3 regions of the Streptomyces sp. NPDC088261 genome follow, and region 3 is predicted to be linked to each of the others. Evidence: predicted binding sites of a transcription regulator. Region 3 holds the regulator's gene; each other region holds the start of a gene.
The links. Region 3 encodes HrcA, which represses chaperone genes, less so after heat shock. Its sites were predicted from a motif close to TTNGCACTCNGNNNNNCNGAGTGCNAA; they were not measured.

Region 1 (8,029 bases), on a different contig from region 3:
GCAGACGGCCGCGATGACCCGGGCGGGGCTGGTGGAGCGCATCCCGGACCCGGAGGGCGGCATCGCGCGCAAGTTCCGTATCACGGACGAGGGTCTGGGCAAGCTCCACGCGGACCGCGAGGACGGGGTGCGGGGCCTGGAGACGGTCCTGGCGGAGTGGAAACCGGAGGAGGCGGCCGCGTTCGCCACGGCGCTGGAACGCTTCAACTCCAGCATCGAGAACCTGATCGGCCACACCTGGCCGCGCGGCTGAACGGGCTCCGGCCGCGCGCGCCCGACAAGCCGCGCGCGCCCGACCACACGCCCTGCCGTCCGCCCTACCGCGCCGACTCCAGCAGCTCCTTGAGCCGGGCCAGGTCGCCGGCGACCGTCCCGGCGTCCCGCGCGAAGTCGGCGTCGCTCATCTCCGCCTGCCGCCGGAGGGTGAACACCACCTCGCTCCCCGCCCCGTCGGCGATCACGCGGACCGGGTTGTACACGGTCTGCCCCGAGGGCAGCGTCACGTCGTGGTCGAGCACACCGAAGTCGTTGCGCGGCGCGAAGGCGACCACGACGCGCCCCATGGGCGAGAACTCCGCGACCCACTGGTCGCCGCTCTTCTCGATGGCCCCGCCCAGGCCGTGCGCCCAGGCGGGCAGGTTGGCCGGGTCCGAGGCGTACGCGTAGACGTCGCGCGCGGTGCGGTCGACATGGACGCTGACGTGGCGCGATTCCTGGTGGGTGCTGTTCATGGCGGCGACGCTAGCGGGCGGCGGCCGCCCCGGTCTTGAACGAAACGGACGCGTGCGGCGTACCGGCCGGGGCGGCGGCGGGTGCGGCTCCGTACCGCTCGTCCGTACCGCTCGTCCGTATCGCTCAGACGCCCACCGTCCCGTCGATCCCCTCGCGCAGGAAGTCCGCGTGGCCGTTGTGGCGTGCGTACTCGTGGATGAGGTGCAGCATCACCATCCGCAGCGAGACGTCCTCCTCCCACCTCGCCGAGTACCCGGTGACGTCCAGGGACTCCGCCTCCTCCTCGATCCGCCGGGAGTGGGCGACCTCCGCCTCCCACGCGGCGAACGCCTCGGCGCGGGTGGCGGTACGGGTGTCGTACGCCACCTGGAAGTCACCGTCCTCCGACCACACCAGGGGGATGTCCTCGCCGTTGATCACCCGGCGGAACCACGTGCGCTCGACCTCCGCCATGTGCCGTACGAGCCCGAGGAGGCTGAGGGTGGACGGCGGCATCGAGCGGCGGCGCAGGTCCTCGTCCCCGAGGCCGTCGGTCTTCATGGCGAGGGTCGCCCGGTGGTAGTCGAGGAAGGCGCGCAGCATGACGCGCTCCTCGGCGACCGCGGGGGGTCCGATGCGTTCTGTGGTCATGACCGGGGCCTTCCTGGAGGGTGGACGGGGTGAGGGTGGGGTGGCGGGCGGGGCGCCGGACGATCGTCGCAGAGGCTACCGCCGCTACCCTCACCCGGGTGATCAACCGCCTCGCGCTTCCGCCGTACCCTCCCGAGCCCCCGCCCGGGGAGGGGTTCGAGGCGTGGGAGGCGGAAGAGGGCGGGGACGGGGCGCTCTCCCCCGGGCTGCTCGCCGAGCGGGACGCCACCGTCGTGGCGCTCGCCGCGCGTGCGCTGGCCGTCCGGCGCCTGCTGCTCCTCTGGGGGATCGCCGCCGTCGCCGTGCTCGGGTGGGCCGCCGTCGGGCTCGCCGTCCGGAGCATCGAGGACGGCGGCCTGGGGCTCCTCAGCGGCCTCGTCGCGCTGGTCCTCGCCGCGGTCCTGCTCGTCCCCGCCGCCGTCGCGCTGGGGCTCTGGGTGCGCCGGAACCAGGAGGTACGGGACCGGCTGGACGCGTGGGCGTATCTCGGCCCGGAACCCGTCACCGACGAACGGGTGCGCGCGCATGGCAGGTCCGTGCTCTGGCTGCTGCCGTCCGTCGCACTGTGCCTGGCCGGTACGGCGGTCGCGGGCCGGGCGGCGACCCGGATGGACACGGTCACGCTGAGTGCCACGTCGTACGCGCTGGGTCTCGGCGGCACCCTCCTGGTGACCGGTCTGCTGGGACTTGTCCGGTCCGTCGGACACCAGCGCTGGGCTGGGCGTTTGCTGGATCCGGTGCCCGTACGCAGGGGTGGCGGCGCCCACCGCTGAGGTGCTTCCTACAGCCCGCGACTTATCCTGGAGGGGGAACGCATGCGCCATTCAGGGTTAAGGGGCGGCGGATGGAATGGATTTGGTGGCTTTTCGTCTTCTTCATCGTGGGCGGCTTCGGATGGGTGGCCGACACGGGCCGCACGGCGCTGCACACGCGTCACGAGCGCCTCATGGAACGCCTCAAGCTGGCCGAGGACGAACGGAAGGCGCTGGAGGCGGCCCACAAGCCACCCGCGCCCATCTGCGGGTGTTCCCACCACCTGGCGAAGCATGACAAGCGGGGGAAGTGCCACGAGGACGTCGAGGTCGCGACGGAGTGGGACGAGGACAAGAAGCCGCTGAAGTACGAGCGCAGGCAGTGCAACTGCCAGCAGTACATCGGGCCGCAGCCGCTCTCGAAGATCTACGCCGACGAGTTGACGGACCTGGAGTAGTCCGGCGAGTCGTACGGCCGGGGGGTGTGTGGCGCTGACAGGATGCAGCGCCATGCAGCTTTTACGACAAAGGCGAGAATACGGACACGTACGTGTCCTGGTGGCCGCCCTGCTCGTCGCCGCGCTCGGTTCCGGCTGCACCGGAGAGCCGAACAGCGGCGGGGCCTACGCCCCCGAGGGGCGCCCGGCACCACAGGCGCCGCAGGGACCGCAAGCACCGCAAGCACCACAGGCACCGAAAGCCGGCCAGGCGCCCAAACTCCGTAGCGCCCCCGCCGGCGCCCTCGCCGCCTACGCCGAGAACCTTCGCCGCGCCGAGGCCGTCCGTACCGCCACCGCCAAGCGGTGGAAGCTCGCCGGCACCCCCCTGACCGCGCCCCCGCCCCCCGCCGTCAAGCCCGTGATCAAGACCCGCAAGGGCTTCGAGGTCTCCGGCGGCGCCGCGCTCCCGCCCGTCTTCACCACCGTGCCGGTCAAGGACAAGATCGTGTTCCTGACCATCGACGACGGCGCGGAGAAGGACCCCGAGTTCCTCCGCATGATGGCCGAGCTGAAGATCCCGTACAGCGCCTTCCTCAGCGACTACGTGATCAACGACGACTACCACTACTTCCGGCTGATGCGGGACAAGGGGGTCGCGCTGCACAACCACACCCTCAACCACCCCTACCTGCCCGGCCTCTCCCACGCCGGGCAGAAGCGTGAGATCTGCGGTCAGCAGGACAAGCTCCAGAAGCGGTACGGGAAGCGGCCCCGCCTCTTCCGTCCGCCGTACGGCAACTACAACGGCGACACCCTGCGCGTCGCCAAGTCCTGCGGCATCACCGCCGTACCGCTGTGGGCGGCCGAGGCGTTCCCCGACCACATGGAGTGGCGCGAGTGGGACCGGGACCTGCACCCCGGCGACATCGTCCTCAGCCACTTCCGGGGGCGCGAGGACGGGAAGGGCTCCATGCCCGACATGATCCGGCGTGTGATGAAGACCATCACGGACAAGGGGTACGCGGTGGCCAGGCTGGAGGACTACGTCTGAGAACCCCCGGCCGCAGGCCCGGTGTTCACAGGTCCGGTGCTCGCACGCCCGTACGGGGACAGCCCCTCGTACGGGCGTTTTCGCGTCCCGGACGCACCGCCACGCGCACGCTCATTGGCACTCCGCTTGACCGAGTGCTAATCGCGGTCATAGTCTCGGGTCTGGCACTCCCCACTGGAGAGTGCCAAAGCGCGACCGACGGATCCGGCACCCGCGACGACGGATCCACCCGGTCGCCACCCAAGACAGTTCACCCCGTGAGATCTCCGAAGGGGGAGGTCGGATCGTGACGACCGCCAGCACCAAGGTTGCCATCAAGCCGCTCGAGGACCGCATTGTGGTCCAGCCGCTCGACGCCGAGCAGACCACGGCCTCTGGCCTGGTCATCCCGGACACCGCCAAGGAGAAGCCCCAGGAGGGCGTCGTCCTGGCCGTGGGCCCGGGCCGTTTCGAGAACGGCGAGCGGCTCCCGCTCGACGTTTCCGTCGGCGATGTCGTTCTGTACAGCAAGTACGGCGGCACCGAAGTGAAGTACAGCGGCGAGGAATACCTCGTCCTCTCGGCTCGCGACGTACTCGCGATCATCGAGAAGTAATTCACCGAAAGTTTTGCTTGTGAGCTGCGCCCTCGGCCACCCTGCGATTGCCGGGCGGACGGGGGCGCAGTTCGTTCGAGAGGACTAGAGAAGCTCCCATGGCGAAGATCCTGAAGTTCGACGAGGACGCCCGTCGCGCCCTCGAGCGCGGCGTCAACAAGCTGGCCGACACGGTGAAGGTGACGATCGGCCCCAAGGGCCGCAACGTCGTCATCGACAAGAAGTTCGGCGCCCCGACCATCACCAACGACGGTGTCACGATCGCCCGCGAGGTCGAGCTCGACGACCCGTACGAGAACCTTGGCGCCCAGCTGGTGAAGGAGGTGGCGACCAAGACCAACGACATCGCGGGTGACGGCACCACCACCGCCACCGTCCTGGCCCAGGCGCTGGTCCGCGAGGGCCTGCGCAACGTCGCCGCCGGCGCGTCGCCCGCCTCCCTGAAGAAGGGCATCGACGCCGCGGTCAAGGCCGTGTCCGACGAACTCCTCGCGACCGCCCGCCCGATCGACGACAAGTCCGACATCGCCGCCGTGGCCGCGCTCTCCGCGCAGGACCAGCAGGTCGGTGACCTCATCGCCGAGGCGATGGACAAGGTCGGCAAGGACGGTGTCATCACCGTCGAGGAGTCCAACACCTTCGGCCTGGAGCTCGACTTCACCGAGGGCATGGCCTTCGACAAGGGCTACCTGTCCCCGTACATGGTGACCGACCAGGAGCGTATGGAGGCCGTCCTCGACGACCCGTACATCCTGATCAACCAGGGCAAGATCGCCTCCATCCAGGACATGCTCCCCCTGCTGGAGAAGGTCATCGCGGCGGGTGGCTCCAAGCCGCTGCTGATCATCGCCGAGGACGTCGAGGGCGAGGCGCTTTCCACGCTCGTCGTCAACAAGATCCGCGGCACCTTCAACGCGGTCGCGGTGAAGGCCCCCGGCTTCGGTGACCGCCGCAAGGCCATGCTCGGCGACATCGCCACCCTCACGGGCGCGACCGTCATCGCCGAGGAGGTCGGCCTCAAGCTCGACCAGGCCGGTCTGGACGTGCTGGGCTCCGCCCGCCGCGTCACCATCACCAAGGACGACACCACGATCGTCGACGGTGGCGGCGACCACAGCGAGGTCGCCGGCCGCATCAACCAGATCAAGGCCGAGATCGAGTCCACGGACTCCGACTGGGACCGCGAGAAGCTCCAGGAGCGCCTCGCGAAGCTGGCCGGCGGCGTGTGCGTGATCAAGGTCGGTGCCGCCACCGAGGTGGAGCTCAAGGAGAAGAAGCACCGTCTGGAGGACGCCATCTCCGCGACCCGCGCCGCGGTCGAGGAGGGCATCGTCTCCGGTGGTGGCTCCGCCCTGGTGCACGCCGCCAAGGTCCTGGAGGGCAACCTCGGCAAGACCGGCGACGAGGCCACCGGTGTCGCGGTCGTCCGCCGCGCCGTGGTCGAGCCGCTGCGCTGGATCGCCGAGAACGCCGGTCTCGAGGGCTACGTCATCACCGCGAAGGTCGCCGACCTCGACAAGGGCCACGGCTTCAACGCCGCGACCGGCGAGTACGTCGACCTGGTGAAGGCCGGCGTCATCGACCCGGTCAAGGTCACGCGCTCCGCGCTGGAGAACGCCGCGTCCATCGCCTCCCTGCTGCTCACGACCGAGACCCTGGTCGTCGAGAAGCCGGCCGAGGAAGAGGCCGAGGCCGGTCACGGCCACGGTCACAGCCACTGACGTCGTGTGCGACAGCCGAAGGCCCGGCACCCCGGAAGGGGCGCCGGGCCTTCGCGCGTGCCGGGGTCTCTTTACGCGGAGAGGTGCAGTGTCGTCGGGTGTACGGGGTCGGCGAACGGCAGCCCCTTCGTCCAGCGCTCCACCTCGTCCAGCGCCTGGTCCGCCATCCGGTGGATCTCGCCGCCGAGGGACCCGGCGACATGCGGGGTGAGCAGGACATTCGGCAGGTCGTACAGCGGCGAGTCGACGGGCGGCAGTTCGGGCTCCGTCACGTCCAGTACGGCGTGGAGGCGGCCCGCGACCAGCTCGGGCAGCAGCGCGTCCTCGTCGACGAGCGACCCGCGTGAGGTGTTGATCAGCGTCGAACCGTCCGCCATCGCCGCCAGCTGCGCGGCGCCGATCATGCCGTCCGTGGCGGGGAGCTGCGGGGCGTGGACGGATACGACATGGCTGCGCGAGCAGAGTTCGTCCAGGGTGACGAGGTCCGCGCCGAGCGCGGCGGCGTCGGACGGCTCGACGTACGGGTCGTACAGCAGGACCTCCAGGTCGAAGGGGCGCAGCAGCTCGATGACGCGGCGGCCGATGCGGGACGCGCCGACGATGCCGACCGTACGGCGGTAGTTGCCCGCGCTGTCCAGCTCCTCGCGCCAGTCGTGGTGGGTGCGCAGGTTCCGGTAGCGCTGGGCGGAGCCGAGGACGTTCTTGCCCGCGAAGAGGATCGCGGCGAGCGTGTACTCGGCGACGGGGCGGGCGTTCGCGGCGGCGGCCGAGGTGACGGCGATGCCCCGCTCCCAGCAGGCGTCGGTGATGTGGTGCTTGACCGAGCCCGCCGCGTGGACGACGGCCCGCAGGCGGGGCGCGGCGTCGAGGACACCGGCGGTGAGCGGGGGCGCGCCCCAGCAGGTGACGAGCAGTTCGGTGTCGGCGAGGGCGGCGGCGACGGCGGGCGGCGGGTCGGTCAGCTGATGGGCGATCAGGGCGGGATCGGTACGGACGAGGCCGGTCAGCCGGGTCCTGTGGGCGTCGGTGAACAGGCGCTCGGCGATGCCGGGGCCCATGGAGAGCAGGGCCGCGGGGCGATTGTCAGTGGTGGCTGGCATGGTGGAACTCAAGCTCCTCGGGTGTCGCTGGGACTCGCTCGGGTCTCGCTCGCTCCTACCCAGGCAGGTCGCGCTCGGGGGCGGCTATTTGACGCTGCCGGCCGTGAGGCCGGCCTTCCAGTGCCGTTGGAGGGTGACGAACGCGATGATCAGCGGGGTGACGGCGAGGAGTGAACCGGTCACGACCATCGGATAGAAGTCCGGGGTCGCGTTGGCGTTGCTGTGCCAGTTGTAGAGGCCCAGGCTCAGCGGATAGAGGTTCTTGTCCGAGAGCATCACGAGGGGGAGGAAGAAGTTGTTCCAGACGGCGGTGAACTGGAAGAGGAAGACGGTGACGAAGCCCGGCATGATCATGCGCAGACCGATCGACCAGAAGGCGCGCAGTTCGCTCGCGCCGTCGATCCTGGCCGCTTCCAGCGCCTCGTCCGGGATATAGCCGGCGCTGAAGATCCGGGACAGGTAGACGCCGAACGGGTTGACCAGGACGGGGATCAGCACGGACCAGTAGGTGTTGACGGTGTGGGTTTTCACGGCCAGCAGGTACAGGGGGAGGGACAGGGCCGTGGAGGGCAGCAGCACGCCGAGCAGGACGACGGCGAACAGCTTCTCCTTGCCCCGGAAGCGGTATTTGTCGAAGGCGTAACCGGCGGCGACGCTGACCAGCGAGCAGCCGAGGGCGCCGACTCCCGCGTACAGCAGCGAGTTGCCGTACCACCGGAAGTAGACGCCGTCCTGGTAGGTCGTCAGGTCGGAGTGGTTCTGGCCGAGGTGGAAGCCCTGGAAGGAGAAGACGTCGCCGCCGAGCAGGTTGCCCGCGTCCTTGGTGGCGGCCGTGACCAGCCAGATGAGGGGGAACAGGGTGTACGCGGCGGCCAGGACGAGCACGCCGTTGACGGCGGACCTGGACAGCCACCGGCCGGTGCCCGGCCGGCCGGCCGCGCGGACGGGGGCACGGCGGGGGGTTCCGCGGCGCGCGGGGGCGGGCGGGGTGGCGGGGTCGGCCGGGTC
Region 2 (8,029 bases), on a different contig from region 3:
TGGACCGTTCCGCCACCCGTCTGCTCCACTCCCGCGAAGCCCCCGACGCCGACGCCGACCCGGACACCCCCACCACCCCCGGAACCGCCCCCTCCCCCCTCGTCCCCGCCTGGCCCGCCCGCGTCCGGGCCGGCGCACCCTGGTCGGAGCTGGCCGAGCTGCGCCACCGGGAGGGGCACGGCGTCCACGTCACCCTCCAGGCCTCCCCGCTGGCCGGCCCCGGCGGCCGTACCGACTGGTTCCTCTCCGCGGCCCCGCTCTCCGAGTCCTCCGCACGGCCCACGATGGACGGCGTGGTGGTCAGGTCCCTCCTCGAGGGCGCCCCCATCGGCCTGTCCATCTGGGACGCCGACCTGCGCTGCGTCTGGCTCAACAGCACGGTCGAGCGCCAGAGCGGCGTCCTGCGCCACGAGCGCCTCGGCCGCCGGGTGACGGAATCGCTGCCGGGGTTCGACACGGACGCGGTCGAGGCGGCGATGCTCCAGGTCCTCAGGACCGGCACCCCGGTGATCGACCACGAGTTCCGCTGGATCGCCCAGGACCTCCACCAGGAACGGGTCTTCTCGTCCTCCTTCTTCCGGCTCGACGGGACGGACGGCAGGCCGCTGGGGGTGTGTTCCATCGCGGTGGACATCACCAGCAGCTGGGCGCGCGAGCGGCTGTCCGTCCTCAGCGAGGCGGGTACGCGGATCGGCACGACGCTCGACGTCATGAACACCGCCCAGGAGCTGGCCGACGTCGCCGTCCCCCTCCTCGCCGACTACACCAGCGTCGATCTCGCCGAGGCCCTGCACCTCGGCGGGGAGCCCCTCGAACGGCTGGAGTCCGGAGACGGCACGATCCCCGTCTTCCGGCGCGGCGGAGTCGCGTCCATCCACGAGGGCAACCCGGAGTCCCTGTGGTCGATCGGGGAGGCCGTGTACGTCCCCAGGGTGTCGCCCTTCATGTCCGCCATGACCACGGGGAAGTCGCAGTTCGAGCCCATCATCAGGACGGGCCCCGGCACCTGGGTCGACAACGACCCCGGCCGGCGCAGGGTCATCGAGGAGACCGGGGTCCACTCCATCATCGTGGTCCCGCTGCGCGCCCGCGGGGCGGTCCTGGGCGTCGCCGTCTTCACCCGTAACGACACCAAGGCGCCCTTCAGCAGGGACGACCTCCTGCTGGCCGAGGAACTCGCGGCGCGGGCGTCCCTCAGCCTGGACAACGCCCTGCGCTACACCCGCGAGCGCACGGCGTCCCTCGCCCTCCAGCGCAACCTGCTGCCCCGCCACCTGTCGGGCGGCCACGCCGTGGACGTCGCCGCGCGGTACCTCCCGGCGGATCTGCACGACGGGGTCGGGGGCGACTGGTTCGACGTGATCCCGCTGTCCGGCGGGCGGGTGGCCCTGGTGGTGGGCGACGTCGTCGGGCACGGGATCAACGCGGCGGCGACGATGGGGCAGCTCCACACGGCCGTCCACACCCTGGCGGACATGGACCTGCCGCCGGACGAACTGCTCGCCCACCTGGACGACCTGGTCGTCCGGCTCACCGAGGAGGACGCGGAGCCCGACGCCGAGGACTACAGCACGCCCGTGATGGGGGCGACCTGCGTGTACGCGGTGTACGACCCCGTCACGCGGCGGTGCACCATGGCGCGCGCCGGCCACCCGCCCCCGGCGATCGTCTTCCCGGACGGCACGGTCACGTTCCCCGAACTGCCCGCCGGATCGCCGATCGGCCTGGGGCTGCTGTCCTTCCAGTCGGTCGAGATGGAGCTGCCGGAGGGAAGCGTCATCGCCCTCTACACGGACGGCCTGGTCGAGACCCGCGAGGCGGACATCGACGTCGGGCTGGGGCGGCTGGGCGCGGCCCTGGCCAGGACCGGTGGGGCGGGCCGTCCGCTGGAGGAGGTCTGCGCGGAGGTGGTCGGCACGATGGTGTCGACGGCCGCGTCGCAGGACGACGTGGCGCTGCTGCTGGCCCGTACCCGCTCACTGCCCCCGGACCACGTGGTCACCTGGGTGCTGCCCACCGACCCCGCGCTGGTGGCGAATGCCCGCGCTCTGGCCGTCGCGAAGCTCTCGTCGTGGGGTCTGGACCAGCTGGCGGCCACCGTGGAACTCATCGTCAGCGAACTGGTCACGAACGCCGTCCGGTACGGCGCCGGCCCCATCCGCCTCCGCCTGATCCGTCACGGCGCCCTGGTCTGCGAGGTCTTCGACTCCGACGACCGCTCCCCGCGCCTGCGCCACGCCCGCGCGGAGGACGAGAAGGGCTGGGGCCTGTTCCTGGTCGCCAAACTCTCCCACCGCTGGGGCACCCGCACGGCCCCGGGCGGCAAGATCGTCTGGGCGGAACTGGAACTGCCGCTCGGCGCGGCGGGGCCGTAGCGGTAGAGGCCCTTCGCACCTGGGCAGTTGAGTCCCGAATCGGACGGACGTTCACCCACCGTGATCGGATTGCCGCGCACAGCGATCTCGCTCTAGCGTGTGAAAAACCGCCCACCTGAAAGGACGCCCGTATGACACTTCAGTCCATCCGCCGACACCGGACCGGGGCACCATGGAGGGGAGGAGGCGACGCCATGACCACCAGCCCCGAGGCAGAGCCGCAGATGTCCATCGACGACTTCGAGGAACTCGCCCGCAATGCCCCGGAGAGCGTCACGCTCCAATTCATCGACGGAAAACTCGAGGTCAAGCCGTTGCCCGACCAGCTCCACGGGGCCATCGTCATGTGGCTGCTGGAGCGTTGCCTCCAACAGCGTCCCGACCTGCGCCTGTATCCGGAGCAGGGCCTGAAGGTGGAGAGCTACCGCAAGGGCCGGGCCCGGGCGGACGGGGCGCTCGCGCCGCTCGACCATTTCGTGCGGCAGGAAGGCGAGTGGGCCGATCCCGACGGTGTCCTCATGACGGTCGAGGTCACCTCGCACGACTACGACACCGGCCTGCGCGACCACGTCCACAAGCGGGACGGCTACGCGGCGGCCGACATCCCCGTCTACCTCCTCATCGACCGGAACGCGGAGAAGGTCGTGGTCTACACCGACCCCCGCGAGGGCGAGTACCAGACCCGTACGTCCTTTCCGTACGGTGCCACCGTGAAGCTGCCCGACCCGGTCGCCCTCACCCTGGAGACGGAAAAGCTCAAGGACTACACCCGCTGACCCGGACCCCCGCTCCGGAAACGCCCGAGGGCGGTACCCCCCGGAAGGGGTACCGCCCTCGGTTCTGGAACGCTCCGAGCCGGTGCCGTACGGGCGTACGGCGGCGGGCTCAGAAGTCCATGTCGCCGCCCGGCATGCCGCCCGGCGCGCCGCCCGCGGCGGCCTTCTCCGGCTTGTCGGCGATGACGGCCTCGGTGGTGAGGAACAGCGCCGCGATGGAGGCCGCGTTCTGGAGAGCGGAACGGGTGACCTTCGCGGGGTCGATGATGCCCTCGGCGATCATGTCCACGTACTCGCCGGTCGCGGCGTTGAGGCCGTGACCGATCGGCAGGTTGCGGACCTTCTCGACGATGACGCCGCCTTCGAGACCACCGTTGACGGCGATCTGCTTGAGCGGAGCCTCCAGCGCGAGCTTGACGATGTTCGCGCCCGTCGCCTCGTCACCTTCGAGTTCCAGCTTCTCGAACACCGAGGAAGCCTGGAGCAGAGCCACGCCACCACCGGCGACGATGCCCTCCTCGACGGCGGCCTTGGCGTTGCGCACCGCGTCCTCGATGCGGTGCTTGCGCTCCTTGAGCTCGACCTCGGTCGCGGCGCCGGCCTTGATGACGGCCACGCCGCCGGCCAGCTTCGCGAGGCGCTCCTGGAGCTTCTCGCGGTCGTAGTCCGAGTCGCTGTTCTCGATCTCGGCGCGGATCTGGTTCACGCGGCCGGCGACCTGGTCGCTCTCGCCCGCACCGTCGACGATGGTGGTCTCGTCCTTGGTGATGACGACCTTGCGGGCGCGGCCCAGCAGGTCGAGACCGGCGTTCTCCAGCTTGAGGCCGACCTCTTCGGAGATGACCGTGCCGCCGGTGAGGATGGCGATGTCGTTCAGCATCGCCTTGCGGCGGTCACCGAAGCCCGGGGCCTTGACGGCGACGGACTTGAAGGTGCCGCGGATCTTGTTGACGACCAGGGTCGACAGCGCCTCGCCCTCGACGTCCTCCGCGATGATCAGCAGGGGCTTGCCCGACTGCATGACCTTCTCCAGCAGCGGAAGGAGGTCCTTCACGTTGCCGATCTTGGAGTTGACGATCAGGATGTACGGGTCGTCCAGGGACGACTCCATGCGCTCCATGTCGGTGGCGAAGTACGCCGAGATGTAGCCCTTGTCGAAGCGCATGCCCTCGGTGAGCTCAAGCTCCAGACCGAAGGTCTGCGACTCCTCGACGGTGATGACGCCTTCCTTGCCGACCTTGTCCATCGCCTCGGCGATGAGCTCGCCGATCTGGGTGTCGGCGGCGGAGATGGAGGCCGTCGAAGCGATCTGCTCCTTGGTCTCCACGTCCTTGGCCTGCTCCAGCAGGGCACCGGAGACGGCCTCGACGGCCTTCTCGATCCCGCGCTTGAGGGCCATCGGGTTGGCGCCGGCCGCCACGTTGCGCAGGCCCTCGCGGACGAGTGCCTGGGCGAGGACGGTCGCGGTGGTCGTACCGTCACCGGCGACGTCGTCCGTCTTCTTGGCGACTTCCTTGACCAGCTCTGCGCCGATCTTCTCGTACGGGTCCTCGAGCTCGATCTCCTTGGCGATGGAAACACCATCGTTGGTGATCGTGGGGGCGCCCCACTTCTTCTCGAGGACGACGTTGCGACCCTTGGGACCAAGGGTGACCTTGACGGCGTCGGCGAGCTGGTTCATCCCGCGCTCGAGACCGCGCCGTGCCTCCTCGTCGAACGCGATGATCTTGGCCATGTGAAGTGGTCCTCCCGGACTGGGGTGGATTGCTCCGGACCGCGCCCGCGCCCGCGACGGACGGCCTGAGAGTCCGGCGGTTCCTTGCTCCACCGGTCCCTCCGGGCCTCACTGACCCGGTCCATAAGTTGTCACTCTCACTTGCAGAGTGCTAACGCCAATGATTAGCACTCGACCCCCGAGAGTGCAAGCTCCTCCTCCGGCCCGGCCCCCTCGCGCGGGGGTGCCGTACACGCACGAGGGGCCCGTATCCCTGTATGGGATACGGGCCCCTCGGCGCGAGTGCGTCGGTGGCCGATCGCGCCGGGATCAGACGGCGAGCTTGACCATGTCCGCCTGCGGACCCTTCTGGCCCTGCGAGATCTCGAACTCGACTCGCTGACCTTCTTCAAGGGTGCGGTAGCCGTCCATCTGGATCGCGCTGTAGTGGACGAAAACATCCGCACCACCGTCGACCGCGATGAAGCCGTAGCCCTTCTCCGCGTTGAACCATTTGACGGTGCCCTGAGCCATGCCTTACTCCCCTATTACTGCCGGAACGCTTCGACCGCGGCTGAATGTATCTGCCCAACTGCCCTCTGCAACAGGTCAATCGGACGAGAAATCTGGGCACGACCGAACACACATAGCGACGGATTGACTGCGTTCCGGGGCAAGTCGGGCCGGGCAAACCACACATGTGCCCGCAAAAGTCACCGGGAGTTCGACCCCAGGTTGTCGCGTTCTCGTATGCGCTCGGCACCGGCCGCGAGGGGGGGTTCCCAACTCTACCGCGCTCAACCATAAAGAATGGCCCCCTCCGCTTCCTGTGCGGAGGGGGCCGTCCAGGCCGGAGGGGGCCGTGCGCGTATGCCGGGGCGTCCCCGTGATCCGGCGTCAGCAGCCGCCCGCGACCGCCGGGATGATCGAGATGCCGGCGCCCGCGGGGGTCGCCGTCTGGAGGCCCTGCTCGAACCGGACGTCGTCGTCGTTCACGTACACGTTGACGAAGCGGCGCAGCTTGCCCTCGTCGTCCAGGACGCGCGCGGCGATGCCGGGGTGGCTGGCCTCCAGCGACTGGATGACCTCGGAGAGGGTCTCGCCCTCCGCCGGAACCTCGGCCTCGCCACCGGTGTACGTACGGAGGATGGTGGGGATGCGGACCTTGACGCTCATGGTGGGGTGCCTTCCTTCAGTGATGGGCGGGACGCGGGGGCGCGGCGCTCAGTGGGCCAGGCCGGCGGCGCGGAACGCGTCGAGGCTCGGGCGGATCGTGGCGGTGGGCCCGGTGGTCGGGGCCACGGCGTCCAGCGTCTTGAGGCCGTCGCCCGTGTTGAGCACGACCGTCGTCAGCGCCGGGTCGAGCAGGCCGGCGTCGATGAGTTTCTTCGTCACGCCGACGGTCACCCCGCCCGCGGTCTCCGCGAAGATCCCCTCGGTGCGGGCCAGCAGCTTGATCGCGTCCACGATCTGCTCGTCGGTCACGTCGTCCACCGCGCCGCCGGTGCGGCGGGCGATGTCGAGGACGTACGGGCCGTCGGCCGGGTTGCCGATCGCCAGGGACTTGGCGATGGTGTTCGGCTTCTGGGGCCGTACGACGTCGTGGCCCGCCTTGAAGGCGGTGGAGACCGGGGAGCAGCCCTCGGCCTGGGCGCCGAAGATCTTGTACGGCTTGTCCGCCACGAGGCCCAGCCTGATGAGTTCCTGGAGGCCCTTGTCGATCTTCGTGAGCTGCGATCCCGAGGCGATGGGGATGACGAGCTGGTCGGGCAGCTCCCAGCCGAGCTGTTCGCAGATCTCGTACGCGAGTGTCTTGGAGCCCTCGCCGTAGTACGGGCGGAGGTTGACGTTCACGAAGCCCCAGCCCTCGCCGAGCGGGTCGCCGATCAGTTCGGAGCAGAAGCGGTTGACGTCGTCGTAGTTGCCCTCGATGCCGACGAGTTCACCGCCGTACACCGCGGCCATGACGACCTTGCCCTGCTCCAGGTCGCTCGGGATGAACACGCAGGAGCGGAAGCCGGCCCGGGCGGCGGCGGCGCCGACGGCGCCGGCCAGGTTGCCGGTGGAGGAGCAGGAGAGCGTCGTGAAGCCGAAGGCACGGGCGGCCTCGACGGCGATGGCGACGACGCGGTCCTTGAAGGAGTGCGTCGGGTTGCCGGAGTCGTCCTTCACGTACAGGCCGCCGGTGACACCCAGTTCACGGGCGAGGTTGTCGGCCTTGACGAGCTTGGTGAAGCCGGGGTTGATGTTGGGCTTGGACGCCACGTCGGCCGGGACGGGCAGCAGCGGCGCGTAGCGCCAGATGTTGTCGGGGCCCTCGGCGATGCGCTTCTTCAGCTCGTCAGGGGTGCCGCTCGGCAGGTCGTACGCCACTTCGAGCGGCCCGAAACAGGACGCGCAGGCGAAGATCGGGCCGAGGTCGAAGCGCTCGCCGCATTCGCGGCACGAGAGGGCGGCGGCGGGTCCGAGGTCGACGGCACCGGGGGTGACACCGGGCGTGGGGACGGTCTGCACAGACATGGAGGCGAGGCCCTTTCCTCATCTTCCTCACGACGTACTTCGCCGCAAGACGGAATTGGCACCTTCCCCACCATGACCTCGCGGTCGGCGGGAGGGTTGCCGGGGCTTCAACGGGCCGTTCCCTCTGCCCCTCTGGATGAGCGGTATGGCATCGGATCCGGGGTCGGTCCCGCGATCCGAGCGTTTGTCCGGCGGACGACCCCCGACATGCGGTGGTCATTCGCGTTGTTCAAGACTGTAACCGAAGGAGCGGACCGTGGAGAGAGGGGTCCGTACCGCGAGATGGATCACTTTCAGGGAGAACCGACCGTGCTGGAAGAGGTGGAACGCTGGCTGACCAGGCGTTCCTGGTCCGTGGCCGACCGTACGCCCGACCGGCTCCTGGCGGCGAAGGCCGCGCGTGGCACGACCGTCAGCGTGGTGCTGCCCGCGCTGGACGAGGAGGAGACGGTCGGCGGGATCGTCTCGGTGATCCGGCGCGAGCTGATGGGGAAGGCGCCGCTGGTGGATGAACTGGTGGTGATTGATTCCGGTTCGTCCGACGCGACGGCGAAGGTGGCGGAGGAAGCGGGCGCGCGGGTGGTGCGCCGGGACGACATCCTGCCGAGGCTGCCGGCGCTGCCCGGGAAGGGCGAGGTGCTGTG
Region 3 (8,029 bases):
AGCCCCTCGCCATGCACGACACCGGCTTCTCCCTGCCGCCCGGCGGAAGCGACCGGTTCACCAGCTACTACCGCGACGACCTCACCCTGATCGACGCCCCCGGCGGCCAGTGGGACGAGCCGCCGACGTTCCCCTCCGGCGCGGGCGGGCTCGTCTCGACCGCCGACGACTGGTACGCCTTCGCCCGGCTGCTCCTCGGCGGCGGAAGCACGGCGGACGGCAAGCGGCTGCTGTCCACCGAGTCGGTGCGGCTGATGACCACCGACCACCTGACCCCTGACCAGCGCGCCGCCGGTGAGCTCTTCCTGGAAGGGCAGGGCTGGGGCTACGGCGGCTCGGTCGACGTGAAGTCCGTCGACCCGTGGAACGTACCGGGGCGGTACGGCTGGGTCGGCGGTACGGGCACCGCCGCGCACGTCGTCCCGTCGACCGGCGCGGTGAGCATCCTGCTCACCCAGCGGGCGATGTCCGGTCCGACCCCGCCCGCCCTGATGCGCGACTTCTGGCGGTACGCGGCGGCGGGGGCCTGAGTTCGCGGACGCCCGGCGCTCAGGCCGCCGGTTCCGTCACGAAGTCGATCAGGCGCTCCACCGACCCCAGCAGCGCCGGCTCCAGATCGCGGTACGAGTGCACCCTGGACAGGATGTGCTGCCAGGCCGCCCCGGTGTTCTCCGGCCAGCCCAGCGCCCGGCACACGCCCGTCTTCCAGTCCTCGCCCCTCGGCACCCGGGGCCACGCCGCGATGCCCACCGAGGACGGCTTCACGGCCTCCCACACGTCGATGTACGGGTGGCCCACCACCAGGACGTCCGCGCCCGTCACCGCCGCCGCGATCCGGGACTCCTTCGAACCCGGCACCAGATGGTCGACCAGGACGCCCAGCCGCGCGTCCGGCGCCGGGGCGAACTCCCCGACCACCGCCGGGAGATCGTCCACGCCCTCCAGGTACTCCACGACCACCCCCTCGATCCGCAGATCGTCGCCCCACACGCGCTCCACCAGCTCCGCGTCGTGCCGGCCCTCCACATAGATCCGCCCGGCCCGGGCCACCCGGGCGCGCGCCCCGGGGACCGCGATCGAACCGGAGGCCGTACGGGACGGCCGTACCGGACCCCCGGCCGTCGGGCGGACCAGCGTGACCACCCGGCCCTCCAGCAGGAAGCCCCGGACCGCCAGCGGGAACACCCGCTGCTTGCCGAAGCGGTCCTCCAGGGTCACCGTCGGCCCCTCCGCCGTCTTCTCGCAGCGGATCACCGCGCCGCAGAAGCCGGTCACCACCTCCTCGACCACCAGATCCGGTTCGGCCGGCACCTCCGGCGCCGGGGTCGGCTTCTTCCACGGAGGGGTGAGGTCGGGGCTGTAGCTGCGCATGGCCAAGACGATAAACGGACGGGAGGCCCGCTACAGCGACACGCCGAAACGTACCGCCAGCGCGTCCCGCTGGGCCCGTACGAACGCCGCGTCCACCACAGCGCCGTGCCCCGGCACGTACACCGCGTCCTCCCCGCCCAGCGCCAGCAGCCGGTCCAGGGAGGCCGGCCACCGGGCCGTGATCGCGTCAGGACCCGCCTGCGGCTCCCCCGACTCCTCCACCAGGTCCCCGCAGAAGAGCACCGGCGCGGCGCCCTCCCCGGCCGGGACCAGCAGGGCCAGGTCGTGGGCCGTGTGGCCGGGCCCCACGTTCGCCAGCAGCACCCGCGCGTCGCCGAGGTCCAGGGTCAGCTCGCCCGACACCCCGTGCCCCGGCAGGACCAGCGCGTCACGTGCCTCCGCCGCCTCCGCCGCGTCCACGCCCTCCCGCACCGCGTCCTCGTACAGCGCGCCACCGCTCCTGGCCAGCAGTTCCGCGACGCCCACCGCCCCGTACACCTCCGCCTCCGCGAACGCCGCCGTCCCCAGCACGTGGTCGAAGTGCGGATGGCTCAGCGCGACGTGCGTGACGGGTCGCCCGGGGCCCAGCAGCGCGGCCACGTCCGCCCGCAGCGCCGCGCCCTCCCGGGGCGTCGAGCCCGTGTCGTACAGCAGGACGCCGGTGTCACCGGCCACGAGTCCGGCGGTCGCGTCCCACCCGGGCAGCCGGCACCGGCCCGCCCGCGGCGACAGCCGCTCCCACCCGCGCTCTTCCCAGGGGATGTCCATACGACGACGCTAGCGCCGATACCGGGCGCCGGCCGGGCTCACGGCGCGCCGCCCCGCGCGGTAGCGTGGTCGGTCACCCTTGCTAGGGGCGTACCCCACAGCCGTACACTGTCGGGGGGAATGCTGGCACTCCCTCCGGGTGAGTGCCAAGCCGGATCCGACGGACGACAGCGGGAGGTGTGCGCGATGCTCAGTGAACGCAGACTCGAAGTGCTCCGCGCGATCGTCCAGGACTACGTCGGCACGGAGGAGCCGGTCGGCTCCAAGGCGCTGACCGAGCGGCACAAGCTCGGCGTGTCTCCGGCGACGGTCCGCAACGACATGGCGGTGCTGGAGGACGAGGGCTTCATCGCCCAGCCGCACACCAGCGCCGGCCGCATCCCGACCGACAAGGGCTACCGGCTCTTCGTGGACCGGCTGGCGGGGGTCAAGCCCCTGTCGTCGCCGGAGCGCCGGGCCATCCAGAACTTCCTGGACAGCGCGGTCGACCTCGACGACGTCGTGGGCCGTACGGTACGGCTGCTCGCGCAGCTGACCCGGCAGGTCGCCGTGGTGCAGTACCCCTCGCTGACCCGCTCGACGGTGCGGCACGTGGAGCTGCTCGGCCTGGCCCCCGCCCGGCTGATGCTCGTGTTGATCACGGACACCGGCCGGGTCGAACAACGCATGATCGACTGCCCCGCGCCCTTCGGGGAGACCGCCCTCGCGGACCTGCGGGCCCGGCTCAACAGCCGGGTCGTCGGACGCCGTTTCTCGGACGTCCCGCAGCTCGTGCAGGATCTTCCCGACTCGTTCGAGCAGGAGGACCGCGGGGTCGTCACGACGGTGCTCGCGACCCTGCTCGAAACGCTGGTCGAGGAGACCGAGGAGCGGCTGGTGATCGGCGGTACGGCCAATCTCACCCGCTTCGGGCACGATTTCCCGCTCACCATCCGGCCGGTGCTGGAGGCGCTGGAGGAGCAGGTCGTGCTCCTCAAGCTGCTGGGTGAGGCGGAGCACCCGGGCATGACCGTACGTATCGGGCACGAGAACGCCCATGAGGGCCTCAACTCCACGTCCGTCGTCGCGGTCGGCTACGGTTCGGGCGACGAGGCAGTCGCCAAACTCGGCGTGGTCGGACCGACCCGCATGGACTACCCCGGAACGATGGGAGCGGTACGCGCAGTGGCACGTTACGTCGGACAGATCCTGGCGGAGTCGTAAGTGGCCACGGACTACTACGCCGTTCTCGGCGTGCGCCGCGACGCGTCTCAGGACGAGATCAAGAAGGCATTCCGGCGGCTCGCCCGCGAGCTGCACCCGGATGTCAATCCCGATCCCAAGACGCAGGAGCGCTTCAAGGAGATCAACGCCGCGTACGAGGTGCTGTCGGACCCGCAGAAGAAGCAGGTCTACGACCTCGGCGGGGACCCGCTGTCGGCGAGCGGCGGCGCCGGTGGCGCGGGCGGTTTCGGAGCCGGTGGCTTCGGCAACTTCTCGGACATCATGGACGCGTTCTTCGGTACGTCGCAGCAGCGCGGGCCGCGCTCGCGGACGCGGCGGGGCCAGGACGCGATGATCCGGCTGGAGATCGACCTCAACGAGTCGGCCTTCGGCACCACCAAGGACATCCAGGTCGACACGGCCGTGGTCTGCACGACCTGCTCGGGCGAGGGGGCGGCGCCGGGCACCTCGGCGCAGACCTGCGACATGTGCCGCGGTCGCGGCGAGGTCTCGCAGGTCACGCGGTCCTTCCTGGGCCAGGTCATGACCTCGCGGCCGTGCCCGCAGTGCCAGGGCTTCGGTACGGTCGTGCCGACGCCGTGCCCCGAGTGCGCCGGTGACGGGCGGATCCGTTCGCGCCGCACGCTCACGGTCAAGATCCCGGCGGGCGTCGACAACGGCACGCGGATCCAGCTCGCGGGAGAGGGCGAGGTCGGCCCCGGCGGCGGCCCCGCCGGTGACCTGTACGTGGAGATCCACGAGCTGCCGCACGCGGTGTTCCAGCGGCGCGGCGACGACCTGCACTGCACGGTGACCGTCCCCATGACGGCGGCGTCCCTGGGCACCAAGTGCCCGCTGGAGACGCTGGACGGGGTGGAGGACATCGACGTACGGCCCGGCACGCAGTCGGGGCAGTCGATCCCGCTGCACGGGCGGGGCATCACGCACCTGCGCGGCGGCGGGCGCGGCGACCTCATCGTGCACGTCGAGGTCACGACCCCGTCGAAGCTGGACGCGGAGCAGGAACGGCTGCTGCGGGAGCTGGCGGTGCTGCGCGGCGAGGAACGGCCCCTGGGCCAGTTCCAGCCGGGCCAGCAGGGCCTCTTCTCCCGCCTGAAGGACGCGTTCAACGGTCGTTGACGGACGTCCTTGATCAGCGTTGATGCTGTCCTTGATCGCCGGGCGGGCTGAAATCGAGCCCGTCCGGCGATCGAGGACACACCGCGGCCGCGGGCCGCGCCCCCGGATCTCCCGGGCGGCGAGCGGCATGGCACCATGCTTCGCATGTCCTCCGCACTGACCGATCTCTGCCGGTACCCCATCGTGCAGGCCCCCATGGCGGGCGGTGCCTCCTGCCCGCAGCTCGCCGCGGCCGTCTCCGACGCCGGCGGGCTCGGGTTCCTCGCCGCCGGGTACAAATCGGTCGATGTCATGTACGAGGAGATCAAGCACCTGCGTGGTCTCACCTCGCGCCCCTTCGGCGTCAACCTCTTCATGCCCCAGCCGCACTACGCGGACGCCGCGGCCGTCGAGGTCTACCGCAACCAGCTCGCCGGTGAGGCCACCTGGTACGAGACCCCGCTCGGCGACCCCGAGAGCGGCCGGGACGACGGGTACGAGGCCAAGCTGGCGATCCTGCTGGACGACCCGGTCCCGGTCGTCTCGTTCACCTTCGGCTGCCCCACCCGTACGACCCTCGACGCCTTCGCCAAGGTCGGCACGCTCACCGTCGTCACCGTCACCACGCCCGAAGAGGCCCAGACCGCCCAGTGGTCCGGCGCCGGCGCCGTCTGCGTCCAGGGCATCGAGGCCGGCGGCCACCAGGGCACCCACCGCGACGACCCGGAGAACGACGGCGTGGGCCTCGGGCTGCTCGCCCTGCTCGCGCTGGTCAAGGAGACCGTCGACCTCCCGGTCATCGCGACCGGCGGCATCATGCGCGGCGGCCAGGTCGCCGGGGTGCTGGCGGCGGGCGCGGAGGCGGCGCAGCTCGGCACCGCGTTCCTGGTGTGCCCGGAGTCCGGGGCGAGCGCGCTGCACAAGGACGCCATGACCAACCCCCTGTTCGCGCGGACCCAGTTGACGCGCGCGTTCTCCGGCCGCCCCGCCCGGGGCCTCGTCAACCGCTTCATGAGCGAGCACGGCAAGTACGCCCCGGCCGCCTACCCGGAGGTGCACCACGTCACCGCCGGGCTGCGCAAGGCCGCCGCGAAGGCCGGTGACGCGCAGGGCATGGCGCTGTGGGCCGGGCAGGGCCACCGGCTGGCCCGCGACCTGCCGGCCGCGACGCTGGTCAACGTCCTCGTCACCGAGTTCGAGGTGGCCGGCGCGAGACTCGGCCGGCCGGGCAACGCCTCGTGACCGCCCCGGTGTTCGTGGTCGACGGCTTCGGCGCGGGACCGGCCGGGCGGTTCGTCCTGGACGGCTCCGAGGGGCGGCACGCCGTGTCCGTGAAGCGGCTGCACGCCGGCGAGGACGTCGTCCTGACCGACGGCAGGGGCCGCTGGGCGGACGCCGTGGTCCTCGGGACGGAGGGCAAGGACCGGCTGATCGTCCAGCTCGACTCGTACACCGACGAACCGCCGGAGACCCCGCACATCACCGTCGTACAGGCCCTGCCCAAGGGCGACCGGGGCGAGGTCGCCGTCGAGACCATGACGGAGACCGGCGTGGACGCCGTCGTCCCGTGGGCGGCCTCCCGGTGCGTCACGCGGTGGAACGGGGAGCGGGGCGCGAAGGCGCTCGCCAAGTGGCGTTCCACGGCGCGGGAGTCGGGGAAGCAGTCGCGGCGGGTGCGGTTCCCCGAGGTGGCGGACGCGATGAGTACGAAGCAGGTCGCCGCGCTGCTGGCGACGGCCGACTTCGCGGCCGTCCTGCACGAGGACCGGGACGCGGCGAGCGCCGCGCTCGCCGCGGCCGAACTGCCCCGCGAGGGTTCCGTCGTGCTGGTCGTCGGGCCCGAAGGGGGCGTGTCCCCCGAGGAGTTGGCGGCCTTCGCGGCGGTGGGTGCGGAGCCGTACCGGCTGGGCCACAGCGTGCTCCGTACGTCCACGGCGGGGACGGCGGCCGTGGCCGTGGTGATGGCCCGCACCGGCCGCTGGTCCTGACACCCCCTAACATGGACCGATCGTGATCGTGTGATCACCGTCACCACCGTCGTCGCCGCATTCGAGGAGGGCCAGGACCATGGCCGGAGAACCACAGGCCGACTGCCTGTTCTGCAAGATCGTGGCGGGGGACGTGCCGGCCACCGTCGTCCGTGAGACGGCGACCACCGTCGCCTTCCGGGACATCCACCCGCAGGCCCCCACCCACATCCTCGTCATCCCCCGCGTGCACTACCCCGACGCGGCCTCGCTGGCCGCCGCCGAGCCGGGGATCGCCGCGGACCTGCTGACCGAGGCCGGGACCGTCGCGGCCGAGGAGGGCGCCGACTCCACCGGCTACCGGATCGTCTTCAACACCGGCAGCGGCGCCGGCCAGACCGTCTTCCACGCGCACGCCCACCTGCTGGGCGGCCGGGGCCTCAACTGGCCTCCTGGATAAGCGCCTTGTCCGTACGAGAACTGGTCGTCCTGGGCACCGCCAGCCAGGTGCCCACGCGCCACCGCAACCACAACGGATATCTGCTGCGCTGGGACGGCGAGGGCCTGCTCTTCGACCCGGGCGAGGGCACCCAGCGGCAGATGCTCCGGGCCGGGGTCGCGGCGCACGACATCAACCGCCTCTGCGTCACGCACTTCCACGGCGACCACGCGCTCGGGCTGGCCGGGGTGATCCAGCGGATCAACCTCGACCGGGTGCCGCACCCGGTCACCGCGCACTACCCGGCGAGCGGACAGCACTTCTTCGAGCGGCTGCGGTACGCGACGGCCTACCGCGAGACCGTCCGGCTGACCGAGGCGCCGGTCACCGGCGACGGAGTCCTCGCGCGGACCGACGCGTACACGCTGGAGGCGCGACTCCTCTCGCACCCCGTCGAGTCGTACGGCTACCGCCTCACCGAGCCCGACGGGCGCCGCATGCTGCCGGAGCGGCTGGCCGCCCACGGCATCGCGGGCCCGGACGTCGGCCGCCTCGCGCGGGAGGGGGTCCTGGGCGGGGTCACGCTGGACGAGGTCAGTGAGATCCGTACCGGACAGCGGTTCGCCTTCGTCATGGACACCCGGCTCTGCGACGGCGTGCACACGCTCGCCGAGGGGTGCGACCTGCTGGTGATCGAGTCGACGTTCCTGGACGAGGACGAGACGCTCGCCACCGACCACGGCCACCTCACGGCGGGCCAGGCGGGGCGGGTGGCGCGGGACGCGGGGGTACGGCACCTGGTGCTCACCCACTTCTCGCAGCGGTACGGGGACCCGGAGGCGTTCGAACGGCAGGCGCGGGCGGCGGGCTTCACGGGCGAAGTGACCGTGGCCGCCGACCTGGTGCGGGTGCCGCTGCCCCCGCGCCGCGCCTGACCCGGGCGGCGGACGGGCGAAGGCGGCGCCGGACCCGGTCAGGACGGACGGGCGAGGACGCCGCCCGACCCGGTCAGGACGGACGGGCGAAGATGCCGGCCGACCCGATCCGGACGGCCTGAAACGTACGGTTCGTCCGGCCGCCCGGGACACGGAAGGGCCCCCCGACCTGCCGACCTGCCACCACGCCGCGCATCGGGCAGACTGTCTTGATCCGCACGCGATCG

Region 1: groES (co-chaperone GroES) is a predicted target of HrcA. The motif match lies at 3,720-3,746, and genes of this name have one in related genera.
Region 2: groL (chaperonin GroEL) is a predicted target of HrcA. The motif match lies at 5,015-5,041, and genes of this name have one in related genera.

The regions. Positions count from the first base shown of each region.
Region 1 covers NZ_JBIURL010000010.1:248,338-256,366, reverse strand. Annotated here, with positions in the region: gene ACIODU_RS21215 (MarR family winged helix-turn-helix transcriptional regulator) at 1-253, shown strand, start outside; gene ACIODU_RS21210 (SRPBCC family protein) at 318-731, opposite strand; gene ACIODU_RS21205 (DinB family protein) at 856-1,362, opposite strand; gene ACIODU_RS21200 (hypothetical protein) at 1,461-2,135, shown strand; gene ACIODU_RS21195 (hypothetical protein) at 2,207-2,572, shown strand; gene ACIODU_RS21190 (polysaccharide deacetylase family protein) at 2,625-3,605, shown strand; gene groES (co-chaperone GroES) at 3,892-4,200, shown strand; gene groL (chaperonin GroEL) at 4,299-5,921, shown strand; gene ACIODU_RS21175 (hydroxyacid dehydrogenase) at 5,993-7,021, opposite strand; gene ACIODU_RS21170 (carbohydrate ABC transporter permease) at 7,106-8,029, opposite strand, start outside.
Region 2 covers NZ_JBIURL010000013.1:121,253-129,281, reverse strand. Annotated here, with positions in the region: gene ACIODU_RS24160 (SpoIIE family protein phosphatase) at 1-2,375, shown strand, start outside; gene ACIODU_RS24155 (Uma2 family endonuclease) at 2,570-3,151, shown strand; gene groL (chaperonin GroEL) at 3,261-4,886, opposite strand; gene ACIODU_RS24145 (cold-shock protein) at 5,196-5,399, opposite strand; gene ACIODU_RS24140 (ubiquitin-like small modifier protein 1) at 5,763-6,041, opposite strand; gene thrC (threonine synthase) at 6,090-7,385, opposite strand; SAM riboswitch class I at 7,401-7,528, opposite strand; gene ACIODU_RS24130 (glucosyl-3-phosphoglycerate synthase) at 7,695-8,029, shown strand, end outside.
Region 3 covers NZ_JBIURL010000012.1:208,198-216,226, reverse strand. Annotated here, with positions in the region: gene ACIODU_RS23540 (serine hydrolase domain-containing protein) at 1-530, shown strand, start outside; gene ACIODU_RS23535 (DUF3097 domain-containing protein) at 550-1,371, opposite strand; gene ACIODU_RS23530 (MBL fold metallo-hydrolase) at 1,402-2,139, opposite strand; gene hrcA (heat-inducible transcriptional repressor HrcA) at 2,326-3,342, shown strand; gene dnaJ (molecular chaperone DnaJ) at 3,343-4,482, shown strand; gene ACIODU_RS23515 (nitronate monooxygenase) at 4,627-5,703, shown strand; gene ACIODU_RS23510 (16S rRNA (uracil(1498)-N(3))-methyltransferase) at 5,700-6,449, shown strand; gene ACIODU_RS23505 (histidine triad nucleotide-binding protein) at 6,529-6,888, shown strand; gene ACIODU_RS23500 (ribonuclease Z) at 6,894-7,802, shown strand.